One region of the Kitasatospora sp. NPDC048540 genome, then DNA from elsewhere that is predicted to be linked to it. Evidence: riboswitches for the same ligand, from Rfam matches in the RefSeq annotation. Region 1 holds a riboswitch; the other holds the start of a gene.
The links. Region 1 has a riboswitch for S-adenosylmethionine ahead of thrC (threonine synthase). Riboswitches for the same ligand answer to the same signal wherever they lie in the genome.
Positions count from the first base shown of each region.

Region 2: linked by a shared signal. The riboswitch ahead of AB0D08_RS01320 (aminotransferase class V-fold PLP-dependent enzyme) and the one ahead of thrC (threonine synthase) in region 1 are both predicted to bind S-adenosylmethionine.

Region 1 is NZ_JBEZIR010000077.1:18,893-27,545, forward strand. It holds gene AB0D08_RS26275 (hypothetical protein) at 1-333, opposite strand, end outside; gene groL (chaperonin GroEL) at 445-2,067, opposite strand; gene AB0D08_RS26285 (cold-shock protein) at 2,373-2,579, opposite strand; gene AB0D08_RS26290 (MoaD/ThiS family protein) at 3,180-3,458, opposite strand; gene thrC (threonine synthase) at 3,495-4,778, opposite strand; SAM riboswitch class I at 4,796-4,940, opposite strand; gene AB0D08_RS26300 (glucosyl-3-phosphoglycerate synthase) at 5,109-6,119, shown strand; gene AB0D08_RS26305 (trehalose-6-phosphate synthase) at 6,199-7,668, shown strand; gene otsB (trehalose-phosphatase) at 7,652-8,512, opposite strand; gene AB0D08_RS26315 (DUF3263 domain-containing protein) at 8,577-8,653, opposite strand, start outside.
Region 2 is NZ_JBEZIR010000001.1:244,517-253,169, forward strand. It holds gene AB0D08_RS01295 (Rieske 2Fe-2S domain-containing protein) at 1-352, opposite strand, end outside; gene AB0D08_RS01300 (c-type cytochrome) at 349-1,158, opposite strand; gene AB0D08_RS01305 (heme-copper oxidase subunit III) at 1,311-1,931, opposite strand; gene AB0D08_RS01310 (hypothetical protein) at 2,368-2,793, shown strand; gene trpD (anthranilate phosphoribosyltransferase) at 2,927-4,003, shown strand; SAM riboswitch class IV at 4,115-4,232, shown strand; gene AB0D08_RS01320 (aminotransferase class V-fold PLP-dependent enzyme) at 4,280-5,656, shown strand; gene AB0D08_RS01325 (Lrp/AsnC ligand binding domain-containing protein) at 5,682-5,960, opposite strand; gene AB0D08_RS01330 (rhomboid family intramembrane serine protease) at 6,003-6,785, opposite strand; gene AB0D08_RS01335 (hypothetical protein) at 6,931-7,230, shown strand; gene AB0D08_RS01340 (NYN domain-containing protein) at 7,541-8,653, shown strand, end outside.

The sequences.
Region 1 (8,653 bases):
GACGACCCGGCCCTCCTTGCCGCACACCCAGTGCGGGTCCGGGCCGAGCTCGGGCTCCACGCCCAGCGCGTGCGGGTCGCCGTCGGCGGCGCACTCCTCGCACAGCGGCCAGCGGCCGTACGCCTCCAGCAGCGCGTCCTGGACGTCCTGGGCGACCAGCCCGAGCACGTACGCGGTGCCGTCCGGCCACTGCTCCAGCCACCACCGGCGGTGCGTCACGGCGTCCTCGACCAGCGAGACCACGGCGGCGTCCGCCACGTCCCGGGCGGTCAGGTCGGCGAGGATCAGCGCCCGGGCGCTGTGCAGTGCGGCTTCGATCTCAGGGCTGGCCATCCGCCCATTGTCCCAAATCCCGCTGGGCCGCGAACGCCGCGAGGGCGGTCTCCCTGGTGTGGGGAGACCGCCCTCGCGGACGATCCGAACTCGCCGATCCTAGAAGGAGGATCAGAAGTCCATGTCACCGCCCGGCATGCCGCCGCCGGCCGGCGCGCCGGCCTTCTCGGGCTTGTCGGCGATGACGGCCTCGGTGGTGAGGAAGAGCGCCGCGATGGAGGCGGCGTTCTGCAGCGCGGAGCGGGTGACCTTGGCCGGGTCGATGATGCCCGCGGCGATCAGGTCGACGTACTCGTTGGTGGCGGCGTTCAGGCCGTGGCCGGCGGGGAGGTTGCGCACCTTCTCCACCACGACACCGCCCTCGAGGCCGGCGTTGGTCGCGATCTGCTTGATCGGGGCCTCCAGCGCGACCTTGACGATGTTGGCACCGGTGGCCTCGTCGCCCTCCAGCTCCAGCTTGTCGAACGCGACACCGGCCTGCAGCAGCGCGACGCCACCACCGGCGACGATGCCCTCCTCGACGGCGGCCTTCGCGTTGCGGACGGCGTCCTCGATGCGGTGCTTGCGCTCCTTGAGCTCCACCTCGGTGGCCGCGCCGGCCTTGATGACGGCCACGCCGCCGGCCAGCTTGGCGAGGCGCTCCTGGAGCTTCTCGCGGTCGTAGTCCGAGTCGCTGTTCTCGATCTCGGCACGGATCTGGTTCACGCGGCCGGCGACCTGGTCGCTGTCGCCGCCACCGTCGACGATGGTGGTCTCGTCCTTGGTGATGACCACCTTGCGGGCGGTGCCCAGCAGGTCGACGCCGGCGTTCTCCAGCTTGAGGCCGACCTCCTCGGAGATGACGGTGCCACCGGTGAGGATGGCGATGTCGCCGAGCATGGCCTTGCGGCGGTCACCGAAGCCCGGGGCCTTGACGGCGACCGACTTGAAGGTGCCACGGATCTTGTTCACGACCAGGGTCGACAGGGCCTCGCCCTCGACGTCCTCGGCGATGATGACGAGCGGCTTGCCGCTCTGCATGACCTTCTCCAGCAGCGGGAGCAGGTCCTTGACCGAGGAGATCTTGGAGTTGGCGATCAGGATGTACGGGTCCTCGAAGGACGCCTCCATCCGCTCCAGGTCGGTGGCGAAGTAGGCGGAGATGTAGCCCTTGTCGAAGCGCATGCCCTCGGTGAGCTCGAGCTCCAGACCGAAGGTGTTGCTCTCCTCGACGGTGATGACGCCTTCCTTGCCGACCTTGTCCATCGCCTCGGCGATGAGCTCGCCGATCTGGGTGTCGGCGGCGGAGATGGAGGCGGTGGAGGCGATCTGCTCCTTGGTCTCCACGTCCTTGGCCTGCGCGAGCAGCTGGTCGGAGACGGCCGCGACGGCCTTCTCGATGCCGCGCTTCAGGGCCATCGGGTTGGCGCCGGCGGCGACGTTGCGCAGGCCTTCCTTGACCAGGGCCTGGGCGAGCACGGTGGCGGTGGTGGTGCCGTCACCGGCGACGTCGTCGGTCTTCTTGGCGACCTCCTTGACGAGCTCCGCGCCGATCTTCTCGTAGGGGTCCTCGAGCTCGATCTCCTTGGCGATGGAGACACCGTCGTTGGTGATCGTGGGGGCGCCCCACTTCTTCTCAAGGACGACGTTGCGGCCCTTGGGGCCAAGCGTCACCTTGACGGCGTCGGCAAGCTGGTTCATCCCGCGCTCAAGGCCGCGGCGAGCTTCCTCGTCAAACGCGATGATCTTTGCCATGTGAAGTGGTCCTCCGGGACGCGATCGACTGCACCGGACCGAAGGGTGCCCGCGACGGACGGCCCTGCGAGCGGGGGTCCTGTCCCCTACCGCTCCCGGGAGGCCTCACCGACCCGATCCGTTGTCACTCTCATGCTGTGAGTGCTAACGCCAATGATTAGCACTCTCGGGTGGCGAGTGCAAGCCCGTTCGCGGGGTGTCCCGACATGGCGGCAGGCCCGCACGGGGGTGCCGTACGGGCCTGCTGCCGTTGATCTGTGGCCGCCAGCTCGTTGACCGAGCCGAGGTTCCGCAGGTCGAAGAGGTCACGCAACCAGCGCGCGGACCATGTCCGCCTGCGGACCCTTCTGCCCCTGGGAGATCTCGAACTCGACCCGCTGGCCCTCCTCGAGGGTGCGGTAGCCGTCCATCTGGATCGCGCTGTAGTGGACGAAGACGTCCGCACCACCGTCGACCGCGATGAAGCCGTAGCCCTTCTCGGCGTTGAACCACTTGACGGTGCCCTGAGCCATTCCGAACTCCCCTTGTGCTGTGCTGGCCCTTCACGGACCCGCACGGTGCGGGTCCAGAGGTCTGGAAGGCCGGCCCGGGGAACCCCCCCTGGGCGCAGCCGTGCACGCCGCAGACCACCACCCGGAGGCCCGCGGAGGGCGACCGGAACGCGGGTGAATGCGTCGACCGCGGCTGAATGTATCCGGACATGCGCCCTCTGCAACAGGCCCAACTTTTGGGCAGAAGCTACGGACTGCAGGGGATATGACGGGATGAAAGCGGCACTTGCGAGCAATTGACGCCGGACATCGCGGACCAATGCCGCAAATTGCCGAAATAATTATGACGGCGGCCTGACAGATCGGCCTCACGTTCGATGCGGCGGGTCTCAACGAGCGGACAGGCGCTGCGTATCCGACCGGCGGGCGGGTACAGGCCCCCTCGAATCGGCCTCGAACACCCCGGTGCCCCGCACTCTATACCCAGCCACATGCGGAAATGTCCGCCGCAATGGCCGCGGGCCGCCGCCGGGGCGGAATTCGGGGATTCCGTTCCCGGCAGCGGCCCGGGGCTGCTGCGTGCGGGTATTCGCGGCCGCGGCCGCCGTGGTGCGGACGGGGTCAGCAGCCGCCGGCCACGGCGGGGATGATCGAGACGGCCGCGCCGTCCTTGACCACCGCGTCCAGGCCGCCGTCGAAACGCACGTCGTCGTCGTTGACGTAGACGTTGACGAAGCGCCGCAGCTGGCCGGCGTCGTCCAGGATCCGGGCGGAGATGCCCGGGTGGTTGCGCTCCAGGTCCTTGACCACCTCGGCCAGGGTGGCGCCCTCGGCGGTGACCTCGGCCCGGCCGTCGGTGTAGGTGCGCAGGATGGTGGGGATGCGGACGGTGGCGCTCATGGGCGGCTACTCCTTGCTGCGGGGTGGGGGGAGGGCTCAGGCGGAGGCGAGACCGGCGGCGCGGAACGACTCCAGGGTCGGCCGGATGGTGGCGGTCAGGCCGGCGTCGGCGACCGCGTCCAGGGTCTTCAGGCCGTCGCCGGTGTTGATCGCGACGGTCTCCTTGGCCGGGTCCAGCTGCCCGGTCTCCACCAGCTTCTTCAGCACGCCGATGGTCACCCCGCCCGCGGTCTCGGCGAAGATGCCCTCGGTGCGGGCCAGCAGCTTGATCGCCTCGACCACCTCGGCGTCGGTGACGTCCTCGACGGCGCCGCCGGTGCGGCGGGCGATGTCCAGCACGTACGGGCCGTCGGCCGGGTTGCCGATCGCCAGCGACTTGGCGATGGTGTCCGGCTTGACCGGGCGGATCACGTCGTGGCCGGCCTTGTACGCGGCCGAGACCGGGGAGCAGCCCTCGGCCTGGGCGCCGAAGATCTTGTAGGGGCGGTCCTCGACCAGGCCGAGCCCGATCAGCTCCTGCAGCCCCTTGTCGATCTTCGTGAGCTGGGAGCCGGACGCGATCGGGATGACGATCTGCTCCGGCAGCCGCCAGCCGAGCTGCTCGCAGATCTCGTACGCCAGGGTCTTGGAGCCCTCGCCGTAGTAGGGGCGGAGGTTGACGTTGACGAAGCCCCAGCCCTCGCCGGCCGGGTCGCCGATCAGCTCGGAGCAGAAGCGGTTCACGTCGTCGTAGTTGCCCTGGATGCCGACCAGTTCGCCGCCGTACACCCCGGCCATCACGACCTTGCCCTGCTCCAGGTCGTGCGGGATGAAGACGCAGGACTTGAAACCGGCCCGGGCCGCCGCCGCGCCCACCGCGCCGGCCAGGTTGCCGGTCGAGGAGCAGGACAGGGTGGTGAAGTCGAAGGCGCGCGCCGCCTCGATGGCGCAGGCGACCACCCGGTCCTTGAAGGAGTGGGTGGGGTTGCCGGAGTCGTCCTTGACGTGCAGCTGGGCGGTGAAGCCGAGTTCGCGGCCCAGGTTGTCGGCCTTCACCAGCGGCGTCCAGCCCGGGTTCAGGTTCGGCTTGGACGCGACGTCGGCGGGCACCGGCAGCAGCGGGGCGTAGCGCCAGATCGAGGCCGGGCCGGACTCGATCCGCCTGCGCAGCTCCTCGGCCTCGTACGAGCCGAAGTCGTAGGCGATCTCCAGCGGGCCGAAGCACTCGGCGCAAGCGAAATGCGGGCCGAGCGGGGTGCGGGCGCCGCACTCCCGACAGGACAGCGCGGCGGCGGGGCCGAGGTCGACTGCGGGGGCGGCAACGGGGATAGCGGTAGCCATGGTGGCGGAGGCCTCTCTCCTCATCTTCCCCGTGGTGCGGGCGCGCCACGGGCCGGAATTGGCACCTGTCCCGCCCGGAGCCTCGACCTGACGGTCAGTTGGCCGGACGGGAAGGTTGCCGGGACTTCAACGGGCCGTTCCCTCAGTCCCTCTGGATGAGCAATGTGGCGCGCGGTGTTGCAACCGGCAGCGCGTTTGTGGTCGTGCACAGCGACCCACCCCGACGTGCGAGGGTCGGATCGCATTACCAAGACTGTATCCGAAGGCCCCGGTACCACCTCATGCCGTCCGGTCCCCGAGACGGCGCCGCCCATTCCGAGGAGCGAGACCTTGCCCGACCAGCCCCGGCCCGACGTTCAGCCCCAGGTGGCGTCCTGGCTGCGCCGCCGCAGTTGGCGGGCGGCCGACCGACCGGTGGGGACGCTGGTCGCCGCCAAGCGCGCGGCGGGCCCGGCGGGCACCGTCAGCGTGGTGCTGCCGGCCCTGGACGAGGAGCCGACCGTCGGCGAGATCGTCAGCACGATCCGCACCGAGCTGATGGAGCGGCTGCCGCTGGTGGACGAGCTGGTGGTGGTGGACTCCGGCTCGGTGGACCGCACCGCCGAGCGGGCCGCCGCCGCCGGGGCGCGGGTGGTGCACCGGGACGACATCCTGCCGCGGCTGCCCGCCGAGCCCGGCAAGGGCGAGGTGCTGTGGCGCTCGCTGCTGGTCACCCGCGGCGAGATCGTCTGCTTCATCGACGCCGACCTGCGCGAGTTCGACCCCGCCTTCGTCACCGGGATCATCGGCCCGCTGCTCACCGACCCGGGGATCCAGCTGGTCAAGGCGATGTACGACCGCCCGCTGGAGACCGCGGGCGCCGTCGTGCCGGCCGGCGGCGGCCGGGTCACCGAGCTGGTCGCCCGTCCGCTGCTCAACCTGCACTGGCCGCAGCTGGCCGGCTTCGTCCAGCCGCTGGGCGGGGAGTACGCGGCCCGCCGCTCGCTGCTGGAGCGGCTGCCCTTCCCGACCGGGTACGGGGTCGAGCTGGGCCTGCTGGTGGACGCCCTGGACGCGGTCGGGCTGGACGCGCTGGCACAGGTCGACGTCGGGGTCCGGCACCACCGCCACCAGGACGGCCAGGCGCTCGGCCGGATGGCCGCCACCATCTACCGCACCGCACTGGAACGCCTGGACCGCACCCACCGGCTGAAGGCCGAGGACGGCTTGGTGCACCCGATGCTCACCCAGTTCTCCCGCGATCCGGCGACCCGCGACTTCACCGCCCACACCCACCCGGTGGGGGCGGTGGAGCGGCCCCCGGTGCGGACCCTGCCCGAGTACCGGGACCGCCCCCGCTGACGGCCGGGACCGGCCGCCGGCGGCGGCTCGCCGCGTGCTGAGTGGTTTGCACCCGGGGTCGCGCGGCAAGCTTGGCAGTATGGCCGATCACGCGTCCGCACGTTCGAGTCAGCCCGGTGCCGCCCCCATCCTGGTGGCCTCCAACCGCGGCCCGGTGTCCTTCAGCAGTGAGGACGACGGTTCGCTGACCCTGAAGAGAGGCGGTGGCGGCCTGGTCTCGGGCCTGTCCGCGATCGAGGACCCGTCGGCGGTCTGGGTCTGCGCGGCGCTCGGCGAGGCGGACCGGACGGCCGCCCGCCAGGCCCCCGACGGCCGGCTGGACCTGGCCGGGCACGACGTCGGCGGACAGGCCGTCCGGATGCTGGACATCGATCCCGGCACCTTCGCCCGCGCGTACAACGGCGTGGCCAACTCCACCCTCTGGTTCGTCCACCACCTGCTCTACGACACCCCGGTCTCCCCCAACTTCGACGACCGCTTCCGCCGCGAGTGGGAGTCCTACACCGCGTACAACACCGCCTTCGCCGAGGCGCTGGCCGCCGAGGCCGCCCCGGGCGCCGCGGTGCTGGTGCAGGACTACCACCTCTCGCTCGCCCCGGCGCTGCTCCGGGCGCTGCGCCCGGACCTGCGGATCGGGCACTTCTCGCACACCCCCTGGGCGCCGCCCGAGTACTACCGGATGCTGCCCGACGACGTCGGGACGGCCGTGCTGGAGGGCATCCTGGGCGCCGACCGGGCGGGCTTCCTCACCCGCCGCTGGGCGCTCGCCTTCGCCGACTGCTGCGCCGACCTGCTCGGGGCCGGGGTCGACCGCGAGCGGCTGACCGTCACGCACGCGGGCCGCACCACCCGGCTCGGGGTGCACGGCCTCGGCGCCGACGCCGACTTCCTGCGCGAGCGGGCCCACCGGCCGGACGTCGACGCCCGGCTGGCCGCCCTGCGGGAGGCGGTGGGCGAGCGCCGGACGATCGTCCGGGTCGACCGCACCGAGCTCAGCAAGAACATCGTCCGCGGCCTGCTCGCCTACCGGCACCTGCTGCGGACCCGTCCCGAGTGGCAGGGCCGGGTGGTGCACATCGCCTTCGCCTACCCGTCCCGGCACGACCTGCCCGAGTACCGCGAGTACACCGCCGCGGTGCAGCGGGTCGCCCACGAGATCAACGACGAGTTCGGCACCCCCGCCTGGCAGCCGCTGATCCTGCACGTCAACGACGACTTCCCGCGCTCGCTGGCGGCCTACCGGCTGGCCGACGTCGCCCTGGTCAACCCGATCCGGGACGGCATGAACCTGGTCGCCAAGGAGATCCCGGTGGTCTCCGACGACGGCTGCGCGCTGGTGCTCTCCCGGGAGGCGGGCGCCTTCGCCGAGCTCGCCGAGGACTCGATCACGGTCAACCCGTACGACGTGATCGCCACCGCCGAGGCGCTGCACCAGGCCCTGACCATGCCGGCCGGGGAGCGCGCGGACCGCACCAAGCGGCTGGCCGCGGCGGCCACCGCGCTGCCCCCGCAGCAGTGGTTCCTGGACCAGCTCAACGCGCTCGGCTGAGCCCGTCCGCGAGGGCGGCGAGCAGCTCCACCACGCCGGCCGGGCCGGGGACCACCAGGTCCGCCCGGTCGGCGAGGGCGCCCACCGGGGCCTCGCCGCCGGTGGTGGCACTGCACACCAGCAGCCCGGGCAGGCCCTCGCCGCGGCGCCGCTCGACGGCCTCGTACGCGGGCAGGTCGCCGAGGTCGTCGCCGACGTACAGCACCGTCCGCAGCGGCCGTCCGGCGAGGAAGCCGGTGAGGGCGGCACCCTTGTCCACCCCGGGCGGGCGCAGCTCCAGCACCATCCGGCCGGGCTCGACCATCAGGCCGTGCGCGGCGGCGAGCGCCGCCAGGGGCGCGCGGAGCAGTTCAAGTGCCTCGTCGGGCCGGTCGGCGCGCCGGGTGTGCACGGCCAGCGCGCGGCCCTTGTCCTCGGTCCAGGTGCCCGGAGGGGCGCTGGCCGCGGCCAGCACCGCGGGCAGCTCGGCGCGGACCGCCGCGACCCCCGCGGGCGGCTCGGGCGCGGTGGTCTCCTTCGTCGCGGCGTCCCACCGCTCGGCGCCGTAGTGGCCGAGCACGGTCAGGTGCTCCAGGCCGGGTGCGTCCGCGAAGCCGCCGTACTCGACCGCGACGGCCGCGGGCCGGCCGGTCACCACCACCACCGCGCCGACCAGCGGGGCCAGCGCGGACAGTGCGGGCACCACCCCGGGGTGGGCCCGCGCCCGCGCGGGGTCGGCCACGATCGGCGCCAGCGTCCCGTCGAAGTCCAGGCCCACCACGCTCTCGCGGGGGGCGGCGAGCAGCGCGGCCAGCGCGTCCCGTCCGGCGGCCGTGCGTGGCGTCAGCAGCTCAGGCATACCCATGCCCTCGACCGTACCCAGGCTCCGCCGCCCGATGCCTGCCGTCGTCCGGCGGCACCCGGGTGCCTCAGCGGGCCTCGCGGCGGGCGTCGCGGATCCGGCGCAGGCGGTTCACCAGGACCGGGGCGTGCGCCAGCGCCTCCG
Region 2 (8,653 bases), on a different contig from region 1:
GGGCCCAGTGGACCGCGCCGGCGCCGATGCAGAAGAGCGCCACACCGAGGGTCAGGCCGAGCGCGAAGTTCAGCGCGCTGACGTGACCCAGCGGGAAGATGTAGACGATCTTGTCGATGTCGAGCACGACGTACGAGGCGATGAAGCCGATCGTCGCGAGCATCGAGACCACGAACATCAGCGACACCTGGCGCTCGGCCCGCTTGGCGGCCCGCTCGTCGATGTCGGTGCGACGCGGCTCGTGGACCGGCAGGCCCGGGTCGGCGAACGGGTCGTCGTGGACGGCGACCGCGTGGCCGTGGGAGTCGCCGTGCGACTCCGGCAGGTTCTCTTCAGAGATGTCGTGGCTCATGACTTCTTGGCCTTGGTGGTGTGGGCGGCGACCCAGATCGCGACCGCGATGAGCGCGCCGAGGCCGAAGATCCAGCCGAACAGGCCCTCGGTCACCGGACCGAGGCTGCCCAGGGCCAGACCGCCGGGGTTGGGCTCATCGTTGGTGGTGTGGCGGACGAAGGCCACGATCTGCTTCTTCTGCTCCTCCGGCATGGTGGTGTCGGGGAACGACGGCATGTTCTGCGGGCCGGTCTGCATGGCCTCGTAGATGTGCTTCGGGTCGACACCGTCCAGCGACGGGGCGTACTTGCCCTTGGTGAGGGCACCGCCCTGGCCGGCGAAGTTGTGGCACTGGGCGCAGTTGGTGCGGAACAGCTCGCCGCCCTTGGCGACGGCGTTGGCGTCCGTGGCCGTGTACTGCTCCTCGGTCGGGATCACCGGGCCGGGGCCGAGCGAGGCCACGAAGGCGGCCATCTGGTCGATCTGGGTCTGGCTGTAGATGTTCTTCTTCGACGGGACCTGGGCACCGGGCTGCTGCGCGGGCATCCGACCCGTGCCGACCTGGAAGTCCACGGCGGCCGAACCGACGCCGACCAGGCTCGGGCCGTCGGAGCTGCCCTGGCCGTTCAGGCCGTGGCAGGAGGAGCAGCCCACGGCGAAGAGCTTCTTGCCCTCGTCGATGGCCAGGGACTGCGCGGAGGTGTCGGCCTGAGCCTTCTCGGCCGGCGCGAAAGCGGCGTACAGCCCCCCGGTGGCCGCCAGGGCGAGAAGTAGGACGACCAGCGCCGCCAGTGGGTGGCGCCGTCGTGCGGAGAGCTTTTTCACGGAATAACCCCGGTGTCAGGATCTGGTCGGCTGGTGGCTGCGTCCAGGTGCCTCGGCTGCTCAGGCCGGGCAAGGGGACGCGCGGTCGGGTCGGTGCGGGGTCCGCGGGCGGGCCCGGTCTCCGGCCGGCGGCCAGCGACCTGATCAGCTGGTTACTTGATCAGGTAGATGGTCGCGAACAGGCCGATCCACACGACGTCGACGAAGTGCCAGTAGTACGACACCACGATCGCGGCGGTGGCCTGCTCGTGCGTGAACCGCTTGGCTGCGTACGTCCGTCCCAGGACCAGCAGGAAGGCGATCAGACCACCCGTCACGTGCAGACCGTGGAAGCCGGTGGTGAGGTAGAACACCGTGCCGTACGGGTCGGAGGAGAGCGAGAGCCCGTCCTTCTTCACCAGCTCGGTGTACTCGAAGATCTGACCACCGATGAAGATCGCGCCCATCACGAAGGTGATGGTGAACCACGACCGGAGCTTCTTCACGTCACCGCGCTCGGCGGCGAAGACGCCGAGCTGGCAGGTGAGGGAGGAGAGCACCAGGATCGTGGTGTTCACCGAGGAGAACGGGACGTTGAGGGCGCTCGCCTTCTCGGTCCAGAACTCCGAGCCCTTGACCGAGCGGAGCGTGAAGTACATCGCGAACAGGGCCGCGAAGAACATCAGCTCCGAGCTCAGCCAGACAATGGTTCCGACGCTGACCAGGTTCGGCCTGTTGACCGCTCCGTGCGCGTGTCCGGTTTCTGTTGCTGTTGCTGTCGCCACGACGGACATTATGTCGGTCCCTTATTCCGTCTTCACGTCGGGGGGTCTCCCTCGGAGTGTCCGGTGCGTGCGGTATGCCCCGATGGGCTCGGCCGGGCGGGGCGCGGGTGCCGCTCGCTGGGCATTGTCCGATTTCTGACGGTTGTTCGGTGGGCCCCTGACGGGTCCGGCCACCCGTCTGCTCCGCGTGTCCCCTGCCGCGCCCGGACCGGCGGGGGTGTAGCGGCAGAGCCGTCCGGGTGGTCCGCGGCGGAGAGGGTGACGCAGGTACACCCGGGAGAGTGAGTGCCGCGCGCGGCGGCTTGAGCGAGATCGCGTCAGGGGCTCACCACGACGGGTGGGCCGGAGTAGCATCCGGGGTGAACGTGGTCCGGATCACACCGGCCGCGCGGAGCCGACATGCACGACACCTATTAATGGGGACGAGCACCCGGGAGCAGGGCCCATGGCGCACACGACCGACGAGACGCTCACCGTTCTCGTCTACAGCGACGACCGCAACACCCGCGAGCAGGTGACCCTGGCACTCGGCCGCCGGCCCGCGGCCGACCTCCCGGAGATCGAGTACCTGGAGTGCGCGACCACCCCGGCGGTGCTGCGCGCCCTGGAGAAGGGCGGGGTCGACCTCTGCGTGCTGGACGGCGAGGCGGTGCCGGCCGGCGGGCTCGGCCTCGGCCGCCAGCTGAAGGATGAGATCTACGGCTGCCCGCCGGTGCTGGTGGTGATCGGACGCCCGCAGGACGCCTGGCTCGCCGCCTGGAGCCGGGCCGACGCCGCCGTCTCGCACCCGGTGGACCCGGTGGCGCTGGCCGAGGCCGCGGCCACCCTGCTGCGGGCCCGGGTGGCCCGGCGCACCCCCGCCCACCGCTGATCCGGCGGGCTCCGCCCGACCGGTCGTCTCACCAGGAGAGAAGCCGTCCGGACATTCCGGCGCGGGCGCCGCGCCGCTCGCTAGGCTGGCTCCGACCCGATGACGACGTACCGATCGAGAGCTGGAGTCAGCCATGGTGAACGTGCACCCTGCGAACGGCGGCGACGACCCCGCGCAGGTGGTCCGCACCTGGCCGGACGTCCTGAGCGCGCTGCTGAAGGGGGAGGACCTCGGCCAGGCCGACGCGGCCTGGGCGATGGACCGGATCATGACCGGCGAGGCCACCCCGGTCCAGGTGGCCGGCTTCATGGTGGCCCTGCGGGCCAAGGGCGAGACGGTCGACGAGGTCTCCGGCCTGGTCGACGCGATGTACGAGCACGCCGAGCCGCTGCACATCCCCGGCCCGGCGGTGGACATCGTCGGCACCGGCGGCGACCGGGCCAAGACCGTCAACATCTCCACCATGTCGGCGATCGTCGCGGCGGCGGCCGGGGCCAAGGTGGTCAAGCACGGCAACCGGGCCGCCTCCTCCGCCAGCGGCTCCTCGGACGTGCTGGAGCGGCTCGGCATCCGGCTGGACCTGAGCGCCCGCCGGGTCGCCGAGGTGGCCGAGGAGACCGGTCTGACCTTCTGCTTCGCGGCCAAGTTCCACCCCGCGATGCGGCACGCCGCCCAGGCCCGCCGCGACCTGGGCGTGCCGACCGCGTTCAACATCCTCGGCCCGCTCACCAACCCCGCCAAGGTCACCGCGCACGCCATCGGCTGCTTCGACACCCGGCTGGCGGGGCTGATCGCCGGCGTGCTGGCCCGCCGCGGCTCCACCGCCCTGGTCTTCCGCGGCGACGACGGCCTGGACGAGCTGACCATCTCCACCACCTCCCGGATCTGGCTGGTCAGTGGCGGCCAGGTGGCCGTGAGCGGCTTCGACCCGAGGGACGTCGGGATCGAGCCGGTCGGCCTGGAGGCGCTGCGCGGCGGCGACCCCGAGTACAACGCCGCGGTGGTCCGGCGGCTGCTGGCCGGCGAGCGCGGCCCGGTCCGCGACGCGGTCCTGCTGAACGCCGCCGCCGCGCTGGTCGCGCTGGACCTGACCGGTGCGCCGCTGGCCGAGCAGCTGGCCGCCGGCATGGAGCGGACCGCCGCCGCGATCGACTCCGGCGCGGCCGAGGCGACCCTCAAGCGCTGGGTGGAGGCGACCACCCGCGGCTGACCGTCCACCGGCGAGGGGCCCGTGGTGCCGAGGCGCCGCGGGCCCCTCGCCCGTCCGGATGCCGGAACGGTGTTTGACCACTCTCCGGAAGCTGGCCTAGAGTCCGTGCCAGGTCATGAGTGACAGCGACAAGCCCCAGCTTGCTGTCCGGCAACCCTCCGTCCGTGGCGGGGTGCCCTGGGTGAGGACCGGGCCACTCGGCGATCCGTCCGCGTGGCAAGCGCGGACTTCCGGCATCGCACTCCCGGGGTCCTTTCCCCAGGAGGAGTGCATCCCGTGACCCTTTCCACCGACCTCTGCGCCACCGGCCTCACCACCCCGCTCGCCGTCCTCGGCCACGACGTCCAGGTCCCGCTCGTCAGCGGCGAGAAGGTCACCTACGCCGCGCTCGACTACGCCGCCAGCGCCCCCGCCCTGCAGCGGGTCTGGGACGACGTCGCCGCCTACGCCCCCTACTACGGCAGCGTGCACCGCGGCGCCGGCTACCTCTCGCAGCTGTCCACCGACCTGTTCGAGCAGAGCCGCCGTACCGTCGCCGACTTCCTCGACCTGCGCGAGGGCGACCAGGTGGTCTTCACCCGGGCCACCACCGACTCGCTCAACCTGCTGGCCGCCGCGGTGCCGGCCGGCACCCGGGTGTACGCCTTCGAGACCGAGCACCACGCCTCCCTGCTGCCCTGGCGCCGGGCCGGGATCACCGTCGGCTACCTGCGGGCACCGCGCTCGCACGCCGAGGCGGTCGCCGCGCTGGAGGCCGCGCTCGCCGAGGCCGGTGACGGCCCGAAGCTGCTCTGCGTCACCGGCGCCTCCAACGTCACCGGCGAGCTGTGGCCGGTCGCCGAGCTGACCGAGGTCGCCCACCGCCACGGCGCCCGGGTCGTGCTGGACGCCGCCCAGCTCGCCCCGCACCACCGGGTCTCGGTCCGCGACCTGGACGTCGACTGGATCGCCTTCTCGGGCCACAAGCTGTACGCGCCGTTCGGCGCCGGGGTGCTGGCCGGCCGCAGCGACTGGCTGGACGCGGCCGAGCCGTACCTGGCCGGCGGCGGCGCCAGCCGGACCGTCGCCCGCGAGGCGGACGGCTCGGTGGCGGTGGAGTGGCACTCGGGCCCGTCCCGGCACGAGGCCGGCTCGCCCAACGTGATCGGCGCCTACGCCATCGCCTCCGCCTGCCGGGCGCTCACCGAGGCCGGGTTCGACGCGCTGCAGGCCCGCGAGGAGCAGCTGATCGAGCGGCTCAAGGCCGGGCTCGCCGGGATCCCCGAGGTCAAGGTGCTCAGCCTGTTCGGGACGGACGCCGCCCGGGTCGGCGTGCTCTCGTTCGTGGTGGAGGGCTGGAACAGCTCGCACTTCTCGGCCGCGCTCTCCGCCGAGTACGGGATCGGGGTGCGGGACGGCCTGTTCTGTGCGCACCCGCTGGTGCGGACCCTGCTCGGCGGGCAGGAGGCGACGCCGTCCGAGTGCGGTGCGCCCGAGGCCTCGCTGCCCGGCGAGCGCAGCCTCAATGCGATCCGGGTCAGCTTCGGCGCCGGCACCCCGGACGAGCACCTGGAGCGCTTCCTCGGCGCCGTCCGCGAGCTGGTCGCCGACGGCGCCCGGTGGACCTACCGCAACGAGGGCGGCCGCTGCGTCGCCGACACCCGCCGGCCCTGAGACCGCCGCCGCGGGCGCACCCGGGCTACTCCAGGCCGAGCGCGAACGCGGCCTCCAGGTCGTGCTGGGAGTAGGTACGGAAGGCGATGTGGGTCTCCGTGTGCTCCACCCCGGGGACCTTGTTGACCTGGCCGGGGATCACCTCGGCCAGGTCCTCGTGCTGCCGGACCCGCACCATGGCCACCAGGTCGTGGGTGCCGGTGACCGAGTAGACCTCGCTGACGCCCTCGATCGCGGCGATCGCCTCGGCGATCTCGGGGATCCGGTCGACGCTGGTCTTGATGAGGACGATCGCGGTGATCACGCTGGCTCCTGTGTGAAGGGGACGGGCCCAGCGTATCCGCCGTCAGGTGGGGCGTCTGCTGCCCCGCGCACACCAGGCCCAGGCGGACAGCCACCCGGCCGAGAAGCCGATCACGTGCACCAGGTACGCCACCCCGGAGCCGCCCGCCCGCACCGACCACCACTGCAGCGCGAACCACAGGCCCAGCACCGCCCAGGCCGGGAACCGCAGCGGCAGGAACAGCAGCACCGGCACCAGCGTGGTGACCCTGGCCCGCGGGAACAGCCGCAGGTAGGCGCCGAGCACCCCGGCGATCGCCCCGGAGGCCCCGACCAGGGCCCGGACCGCGTCCGGGGACCCGGACTCCGCGAGCGCGTAGCCGTAGGTCGCCAGGTAGCCGACCGCCAGGTAGCAGAGCAGGAAGCGGATCCGGCCGAGCCGCTCCTCCACCCCCGGGCCGAAGACGAACAGGAACAGCATGTTGCCCGCCAGGTGCAGCCAGCCCGCGTGCACGAACAGCGAGGTCAGCACCGACAGCGCCGGGCTCTTGCCGGGGTCGGGCGGCAGCGTGCAGCCGTCCGTCGCGGGTGGCAGAGCGGCCAGCTGACCGGCGGTCAGCGGGTGCCGCCCGATCAGCTCGGCCGGCACCGCGCCCCAGCGCTGCTCGTACCGCTGCTCGGCGCAGACCCGGTCGGTGCCGGTGCCGTACGCCGGGTTGAGGCCGAAGCTCGGGCCGAGCAGCAGGACCACGGCGCTCAGCGCGATCAGGCCGAAGGTGACCAGCGGCGGGCGGGTGGCCGCGGCGGCCGGCGGCGGGGGCGCCTGGTCGAGTACGGGAAGGGCCATCCGGGGAGCATTCCTCGCCGGGCCGCCCGCGACACCGGCGGCTACTGCGAGCGGGTGAGTGCCGGACCTGAGACCGGTGGCGGGGCGCGGGGGCCCAGGCAATAGGCTGGTGCGCCCGGAACCGGATCATCCGAGAGGACCGCCGATGAGCATCGCCGCCCCCACCGCCGAGACCCGCTGGCGCTGCACCCTGTGCGGCAACCTGACCCGTTTCGACGTGACGCGCTCCGCCCGGGTGGTCGAGTACCTGCACTTCGACCTGGCCGGCGAGTCGAAGGTGGAGGAGACCGAGGTGCTCAGCGAGACCCTGGAGTCGGTGCGCTGCCGCTGGTGCAACGCCGTCGACCAGGTCGAACTGGTGGCCCGTCCGGGTGCCGAGGAGGCCGCCGCCGGGACCGGTGACGCGGGCGCCGCCGACCCGGCCGGGGAGCACCCCGGCGCCTGACCCCGGGCCCCGGGCCGGCCGCCGCCGATGTGTGGCGTGCTGTCGGTGGGGCACGGTAGACGGGACAATTGCAGAGAGCGGTGAGTTCCGGGGCAGCGGCAGACGGCCGTACGGACCCCGCCGGACCAGGATCGGAGCCGAGGACGTGGTGGACGCAGCGAGGGGGCCCGCCGAGCCGCAGGGGCAGCAGCCCGCCGCGGACCCGGCGCTTCCCGGCACGGACCCGGCGGTTCCCGGCACGGACGGCAGCACGCCCTCGGCCGGGACCGCGGCCGACGAGGCGCCCGGGGCGGCCGAGGCAACCGAGCACCTGGACCGCCCGCTGCCCGAGGGTGTCCGCCGCCGGGTGGTCGGCCTGGCGGCCGACGCGCTCGGCGGCATCCCCGCCGCCGACCTGCCCGCCTCGCTGCGCCAGTACGCGAAGTTCACCCCCGCCCGGCGGGCCAAGTACGCCGGGACCGCGCTGGCCGCCGCGCTGGAGGCGGACCCGGTGTTCCGGCTGCGGATAGCCGACCGCCTCCGCCTCGGCCAGCCCGACCTGGTGCGGTCCCTGGAGTCGGGCACCGTGCCCGGCGCGGCCGACCCGATGGACGTGGCCGCCGGCGCCTACCTGCTGCGGACGGCCGGCTGGACCCGGGTGGTCGTGGAGGCCGGCGAGGAGGTCGAGCGGGCCGGGGCCGAGGGCGCCGCCGCGGAGGCCGCCCGGCTGGTCGAGAAGCTCCAGGAGGAGCTGTCCGAGGTGCGCGCCACCGCCCGGGCCGACCTGGAGCGCCAGCGGGCCGAGTCGGAGGGCGTCCGCAAGGAGGCCGAGTCGCTGCGCAAGCGGGTCCGCAGCCTGGAGAGCGACACCCGGCGGGCGCAGGCCGAGAGCCGCAAGCTGCACGGTGAGCTGGAGGCGCTGCGGGCGGCCGGGACGACCGAGCGCAGCGCGGCCGAGAGCGAGGCGCGCCGGCTGAAGCATCGGATCACTGAGCTGGAGGCCGCCGTCGAGGCCGGCCGCCGCTCCGCGCGCGAGGGCCGCAGTGTGGAGGACATGCGGCTGCGGCTGCTGCTGGACACCGTGCTGCAGTCCGCGCAGGGACTGCAGCGGGAGTTGGCGCTGCCGGTCGCGCAGCTGCGCCCGGCGGACCTGGTGGACGCGGTGGCCCCGGTCTCCGCCTCGCCGAACGACGTGGCCAGGCGCGGGCTGGCCGAGGACGACCCGGCGCTGCTGGACCAGCTGCTGGCGATCCCGCAGGTCCACCTGGTGGTGGACGGTTACAACGTGACCAAGTCCGGCTACCCGGCGCTGCCGCTGGAGCAGCAGCGGATGCGGCTGCTCGGCGGGCTGGCGATGCTGGCGCAGCGCACCCAGGCCGAGGTGACCTGCGTGTTCGACGGGCAGGACCTGGACGTTCCGGTGATGATGGCGCCGCCGCGGGGC